Regions from separate parts of the Streptomyces sp. NPDC007907 genome, predicted to be linked through region 3. Evidence: riboswitches for the same ligand, from Rfam matches in the RefSeq annotation. Region 3 holds a riboswitch; each other region holds the start of a gene.

Region 1 (2,252 bases), on a different contig from region 3:
CGTCGACCAGGACGTGCCGGAAGCGGCGGCGGTAGTGCTCGGCGACGTCCGGGAAGGCGCGCAGCAGGTTGACCGTCGTCATGATCAGGTCGTCGAAGTCGAGGGCGTTCGCCTCGCGCAGCCGCGACTGGTACATGGCGTAGGCCTGGGCGAGGGTCTTCTCGAAGCCGTCGGTGGCCTGGGCGGCGAAGTCCTCCTCGTCGATCAGCTCGTTCTTCAGGTTGCTGATCTTGGCGCTGAAGGACTTCGGCGGGAAGCGCTTGGGGTCGAGGTCCAGGTCGCGGCAGACCAGGGCCATCAGACGCTTGGAGTCGGCGGCGTCGTAGATCGAGAAGGAGGAGGTGAAGCCGAGCTTCTTGCTCTCCCGGCGCAGGATGCGCACGCACGCGCTGTGGAAGGTCATGACCCACATGGCGTTGGCGCGCGGGCCGACGAGCTGCTCGACACGCTCCTTCATCTCACCGGCGGCCTTGTTGGTGAAGGTGATCGCGAGGATCTGGCCCGGGTGCACGTCCCGCTCGGCGAGCAGGTGGGCGATGCGGTGCGTGAGCACACGGGTCTTGCCGGAGCCGGCGCCGGCCACGATGAGCAGCGGGGAGCCGGAGTGGACGACGGCGGCGCGCTGGTTGTCGTTCAGCCCCTCCAGGAGGGCGGCGGCGTCCACCACGGGGCGGGGGGCTCCGTCCCGGTAGTAGGCGTCCCGGTCCGGGGGCGCGTCGAACTTCCCGCCGAACAGATCGTCCGGGATCGGCTCCGGAACGTGATCGTCCTCGGGCGGCGGCGGGGGTTCGTCGGCCGGGCCCCGCTGGGCCTGGAGGTTCGCCAGGAAGTGGTCGTCAAAGAGGCTGCTCATCGCTCTCCGAGTCTAGGGCGCCCCACTGACAGCCCGCCGCCGCCCTGAGAACATCGCCGCGCACCCGGTGTCCCGCCGACCGCACGGAGGCGCGTTGTCGCCCTCCATGACGGCATGATCACGCCCTGCTATTGCCACTACATACGCGGATCTTTGACCACGAATCCCCCTTGATCGCTCACTCTCGGCAACGCCCGGGGATAAGGTCACGAAAATGTATCGGGCATATCACCCATCAACCTTCACAGGGGCCACACCAGTTGGCTACCGTGCGACCAGGCCGCACGACCCCCACCGGCGAACGTCGCCGGGCCGCGCGGCCTCCGCCGAGTCCGGTGTGCCGCAGTGGCAGCCGGAGCCGGGGACCCAACCGTGAACCTGGGGTGAATCGGCCCGACTCCCTGAGCGGAGAGGCCGTAGGGCAAACCTTCCGAACCACCCGCCCGAACCCGACAGCTAACCCGGTAGGCGGAACGTGGAAGGAGTCGCCTCCCTTGGCGTCGCACCGCAAGTCGCGTCCTACGGGTACGCGCGTGGCAGGCATACGGACCCCCGCCCTCGCAACGGCGGCCCTCACCTCCGTGGCCCTGCTCTCCCAGTCGGCCAACGCCGCCCCCGCGGCCGACGACAAGCCCAGCCTGGAGGAAGTCGAGAAGAAGGTCGACGACCTGTACCGCCAGGCCGAGTCGGCGACCGACAAGTACAACGCGGCCAAGGAGAAGACCGCGAAGCAGCGCAAGCGCGTCGACACCCTCCTCGACGACGTCGCCCAGCGCACCCAGAAGCTCAACGAGGCGCGCGAGGAGCTCGGCTCCTTCGCCTCCGCCCAGTACCGCACCGGCGCCGCCGCCCCGGACACGGCGACGTTCCTGCTGGCGGACACCCCGCAGGACTACTTCGACCAGACCCAGCTGATGGACCGGATGACGGGCCGCCAGAAGGTCGCGGTCGACGACTACGTCACCCAGCAGTCCGAGACGATGAAGAAGCGCCAGGAGGCCACCGAGAGCCTCGAGACGCTCACCGAGTCGCAGGGCGACCTGAAGACCGCCAAGGCCACCGTCCAGCGCAAGCTCGCCGACGCGCGCGAGCTGATGTCGAAGCTGACCGCCGAGGAGAAGGCCCGGCTCGCGGCGATCGAGAAGGAGAAGCGGGAGGAGGCCGCCCGCAAGGCCGACGAGCTGGCTCGGCAGCAGGCCGCGCGTCAGCAGGCGCAGGAGGAGGCCGCCCGGCAGCAGGACAGCGGGACGGCCTCGTCGGGCTCCACGGGATCGACGGGCTCCGGCTCGTCCTCCTCGACGGCCCCGGCCGACTCCTCGTACGCCACCAAGGCCGACAAGGCGCTGGCCTTCGCCCGCGCCCAGATCGGCAAGCCGTACGTGTGGGGCGCCGTCGGGCC
Region 2 (2,252 bases), on a different contig from region 3:
CCCGGGCGGCTACCAGGGCGGCCGGCTCCGGCTGCTGGAGTCGCGGCGGATCGAGGACGTCGTCCTGATGCGCTACGAGCCGACCGCCCCGGGAACCGGCCCCCTGCCCGCCGCCGCCGACCACCATTGGCTGGCCCTCGCCTGTGAACTGGCCGAGCGCTGCCCCCCGTCGGACACGGCGTTCAGCGTGGGTGCGGTCGTGGTCGCCGCCGACGGCACGGAACTGGCCCGCGGCCACTCCCGTGAGGGCGGCGACGCGGTGGTGCACGCCGAGGAGGCGGCCCTCGCGAAGCTCGACCCGGCCGACCCGCGCCTGCCCGGCGCGACGGTGTACAGCAGCCTGGAGCCGTGCGCCCGCCGCGCCTCCCGGCCCGCGCCCTGCGCCCGGCTGATCCTCGACGCGGGCGTACGGCGGGTCGTCACGGCCTGGCGCGAGCCGGACACCTTCGTGACGGACGCCGACGGCAGCGGCCTGCTGGCGGCCCGGGGGGTGGAGGTCCTCGTCCTGCCGGAACACGAGGAGCGGGCCAAGGCCCCGAACCGCCACCTGACGCGCTGAGCACGGGCCGGACGGAGGGTGTGCGCGAGCGGTCCCGCGGATGGCGTACACTGGTGAACACAACGACGCGGGGTGGAGCAGCTCGGTAGCTCGCTGGGCTCATAACCCAGAGGTCGCAGGTTCAAATCCTGTCCCCGCTACTGAAGGCCGAGGGCCGGAATCCGAAAGGGTTCCGGCCCTCGGTGCTTTCCCGGTGTCCACCCCGTGGCTCGCTACGGTCGGTGAGCGAACCGTCCCGTTCCGCATAACATCTGACACACCGTCAAAAACGTTCAGTCACCTGCATGATGGTCAACTCGCCCGATTTGAACCGGTCATGGCAGGTAAGTCCGCGCGAAAAAGGCTAATGATCAAGCGGAACCGCTGGAATACCCCCCGCGCCTCCATTAACGTTCGATAACGCAGCGCGGTCGTCCCAGCCGTCACAGAAGGCGGCTCCGTGCGCACGCGCCGAATCCCGCAAGGGAACCGGGGAACCACCACTTGGGGTGAATCGGGCGGATACCACCGTGGAAGCACGGCAGGTATACGCGCGTAGGAGACCTTCCTGCTCCGAACCCGTCAGCTAACCCGGTAGGCGAGAAGGAAGGAAAGGAGTACGCCCACGTGGCGTCCAACCGGCCTGCCCCCACGGCCCCGTACGCGCCGAAGCGCGACACCGACACCTTCGGCTACGGCGGTCAGCGCACCGACGAGGGCCCGTTCCAGGAGTGGAACCCCACCGAGGAGTCCATCCGTCCCGTCCGCGGCCGGCATCGCGTCACCAAGCAGCGCGGCGGAGGTCTCGCCCGCAGCTCCACCGTCCTGGGCGTCGGCGTCATAGCTGCCGTGGGTGCCGGCGGCATCGCCAGTGCCCAGACCGGCAAGCCCCCGGTGTCCATCTCCGTTCCGGACCTGCCCTCGGTGGGTTCCCTCATTTCGGACGACGACACCCCCGAAGGTTCCGCCACCCCGCTCAGCAGCCTCGGCACCGCCACGGCGGACACCGCGCAGGACACGTCCGGCGCCCGTGCCGGGGCCGGTGACGCGCTGCGCGCTCGGATCATGGCGCAGGTCGAGCACCAGCAGGAGCAGATCGAGACCAAGGCCGCCGAGGACGCCGCGGCCGCCGCCGAGAAGGCGGCCAAGGAGGCGGTCGCCAAGGCGGAGCAGGAAGCCAAGGCCAAGGCCGCCGAGGCGAAGAGGAAGGCGGAGGAGGAGGCCAGGAAGAAGGCCGAGGCCGAGCGGCTCGCCGCCCTCGCCAAGCAGTTCACGCTGCCGATCTCCTCGTACACCCTCACCTCGACGTTCGGCCAGGCCGGCGCCTACTGGTCCTCCGGCTACCACACCGGCCTCGACTTCGCCGCCCCCACGGGCACGCCGATCAAGGCCGTGCACAGCGGCACGATCACCGAGGCGGGCTGGAACGGCTCGTACGGCTACAAGACCGTCCTCACCCTCGATGACGGCACCGAGATCTGGTACGCGCACCAGTCCTCCATCGGCGTCAGCGTCGGCCAGAAGGTCAGCACCGGCGACGTGATCGGCCGCGTGGGCGCCACCGGCAACGTCACCGGCGCGCACCTGCACCTCGAAGTCCACTCCGGCGGATCCGCGAGCGGCATCGACCCGATGGCGTGGCTGCGCGGCAAGGGACTGAACCCGTAAGCGGTACGCCCCCTTTGCAGCACCCCGACCGAAAACCGGCGGCCCT
Region 3 (2,252 bases):
CGGGGTGCTCGGGGGCGGCGGCGACCTCACCGGGTGGACGTCCGGGGAACTCGCCGAAGCCGGCGAGTGGGTGAGGCTGTACAAGGAGATCCGGCCCCTGGTGCAGCGCGGTGACCTGTACCGGCTGCGGCCGCCGCAGGCCGGGCTGAGCGCCGTGCAGTACGTCCTCGGTGACGAGACCGTCGTCCTCGCCCGGCTCCAGGCGCAGCGCTACGGCGAGCCCGTGCCGTCGCTCCGGCTGCGCGGCCTACCCGACAGCATCGTACGAATGGCGCGAAACGGGCGAAGTTCACCGCGGGGCGCTCCTGCTGCACCACGGACTGCGGGTCGGTCTGCGTGGAGACCTGGACGCCGCAGCCGTCCGGCTTAAGCGGAAGTGGCCGTTCTGTCCGAATGGGGAATTTAGGCCGCTAAGGCATAACGTGCCCCGATCGCAAAGGAGATGGGATCGGGGTGCGTGACCATCGTCATATTCGTGACGATCCGCTGTCGCCATGTTCACGTAATCTCCGCATGATGCAGGGCTATTGAGCAAAGCGGGAGATCCGTAATCCACGCTCGGTGACAGCGCACGTGCCCATGTGTCGGGAAAAACGGGGTCACGCGCAATCGCAAGCTTGTCCCCTTGCGTCTCGGTCGCTTACGTTCCACACCAATCCGGACGGACGCCTAATCCTGCCGCCGCCCGGAGCCCGCACACACTGACCCGACGCACGGCAGGAGCGGGGGACCCACAGGTAAGACGCCTGTTCCGGTTCCCGGAACGGCTTGGGGTTCAGCCGCGCACCGGCGCGGCCGGGCATCTCCAGCCCGCACCCGACAGCTCACCTCGCAGGCGACGGAGAGGAATTCGTCATGCCCGCGAAGGGTAAGCATCGCCGCCCCAAGACCCAGCGTTTCACCCGCTCCATCGCCGTCGCCGGAACCGGCGGAGCCGCCCTCGCCCTGCCGCTCATGGGGGCCGCCGGCGCCCATGCCGCAACGCCGCAGTCGGCTCCGGAAAAGGCCGCCCAGTCCGCTCCGGTCGCCGGTGAAAAGGCCGCCGAAAAGACCGATGGCGCCCACACGTACACCGTGAAGGCCGGCGATTACCTCGCCAGGATCGCCGACCAGCAGAACGTCAGCGGCGGTTGGAAGAAGCTCTACGCGGACAACCGCGAGGCCGTGGGCTCCGACCCCTCGCTGATCCACCCGGGCCTGAAGCTCTCGATCGGCAAGAAGGCCGCGGCGGCCCCGAAGACCTCGGCCCCCGCCGCGCCGAAGGCATCGGCCGAGAAGCCCGCCGCCGAGTCGGCCCCGAAGGCGCAGAGCGCCGCCAAGCCGGCTGCCGCCAAGCCCGCCGCCGAGAGCAACTCCAGTGGCTACACCCTGCCGGTGGCCGGCGCCACCGTCGGCACGCCGTACCGCATGTCCGGCAGCATGTGGTCCAGCGGCTACCACACCGGCGTCGACTTCGTCGTCCCGACCGGCACGTCCCTCAAGGCCGTCGGCGCCGGCACGGTCGTCTCCGCCGGCTGGGGCGGCGCCTACGGCAACCAGGTCGTCATCAAGCTGAACGACGGCCACTACGCCCAGTACGCCCACCTGTCCCAGCTCTCCGTGTCGGCCGGCCAGACCGTGACCGCCGGACAGCAGGTCGGCCTCTCCGGGGCGACCGGCAACGTGACCGGACCGCACCTGCACTTCGAGATCCGCACCACGCCGGACTACGGCTCGGACGTGGACCCGGTCGCCTTCCTGCGCTCGCACGGCGTCTCCGTCGGCTGACCCACCGCACGACCACCTGCCTGACACGCTTCCGAAGGCCGGACCCCGATCCCCGGGTCCGGCCTTCGGTGTGTGCGCGTGCGGTCGCCCGCCTCAAGGTGGCTTCCGGGCCGGGCGGCTCACCCCGAAACATCCCTGACAAGCGGGGTATTCCGGAGTTGGCCCACCCTTGAGGAGTGGCTTATCTCACCGCCCGTCAACCCTTGCCTACGGTCGCGTAAGTCACATTCGAAGGTGAATCATGAGCTGCTGTGGCAGACGATTCGAAGAGTGACAGCAGAGCAGAGATCGGGTCGTACGTGGCGCTGGGGGACAGCTTCACCGAGGGCGTCGGCGACCCCGGCCCCGACGGGGCGTTCGTCGGCTGGGCCGACCGGTTCGCCGTCCTGCTCGCCGACCGCAGGCCCGAGGGCGACTTCCGGTACACCAATCTCGCCGTACGCGGGAAGCTCCTCGACCAGATCGTGGCGGACCAGGTTCCGCGG

What was found. A riboswitch is a leader RNA that binds a small molecule or an ion and turns the genes downstream of it on or off. The one in region 3 is predicted to bind cyclic di-AMP.
Region 1: it holds a riboswitch for cyclic di-AMP, as region 3 does, so the genes downstream of both, ACFZDI_RS04350 (NlpC/P60 family protein) here and ACFZDI_RS06540 (M23 family metallopeptidase) in region 3, are expected to answer to the same signal.
Region 2: it holds a riboswitch for cyclic di-AMP, as region 3 does, so the genes downstream of both, ACFZDI_RS24420 (peptidoglycan DD-metalloendopeptidase family protein) here and ACFZDI_RS06540 (M23 family metallopeptidase) in region 3, are expected to answer to the same signal.

What each region holds. Positions count from the first base shown of each region.
Region 1 is NZ_JBIBKR010000001.1:954,764-957,015, forward strand. Features, by position in the region: gene pcrA (DNA helicase PcrA) at 1-853, opposite strand, end outside; cyclic di-AMP (ydaO/yuaA leader) riboswitch at 1,168-1,340, shown strand; gene ACFZDI_RS04350 (NlpC/P60 family protein) at 1,348-2,252, shown strand, end outside.
Region 2 is NZ_JBIBKR010000005.1:777,891-780,142, forward strand. Features, by position in the region: gene ACFZDI_RS24410 (dihydrofolate reductase family protein) at 1-559, shown strand, start outside; tRNA gene ACFZDI_RS24415 (tRNA-Met) at 626-699, shown strand; cyclic di-AMP (ydaO/yuaA leader) riboswitch at 998-1,154, shown strand; gene ACFZDI_RS24420 (peptidoglycan DD-metalloendopeptidase family protein) at 1,166-2,206, shown strand.
Region 3 is NZ_JBIBKR010000002.1:116,260-118,511, forward strand. Features, by position in the region: partial or broken gene ACFZDI_RS06535 (alpha-galactosidase) at 1-461, shown strand, start outside; cyclic di-AMP (ydaO/yuaA leader) riboswitch at 695-851, shown strand; gene ACFZDI_RS06540 (M23 family metallopeptidase) at 856-1,767, shown strand; gene ACFZDI_RS06545 (SGNH/GDSL hydrolase family protein) at 2,019-2,252, shown strand, end outside.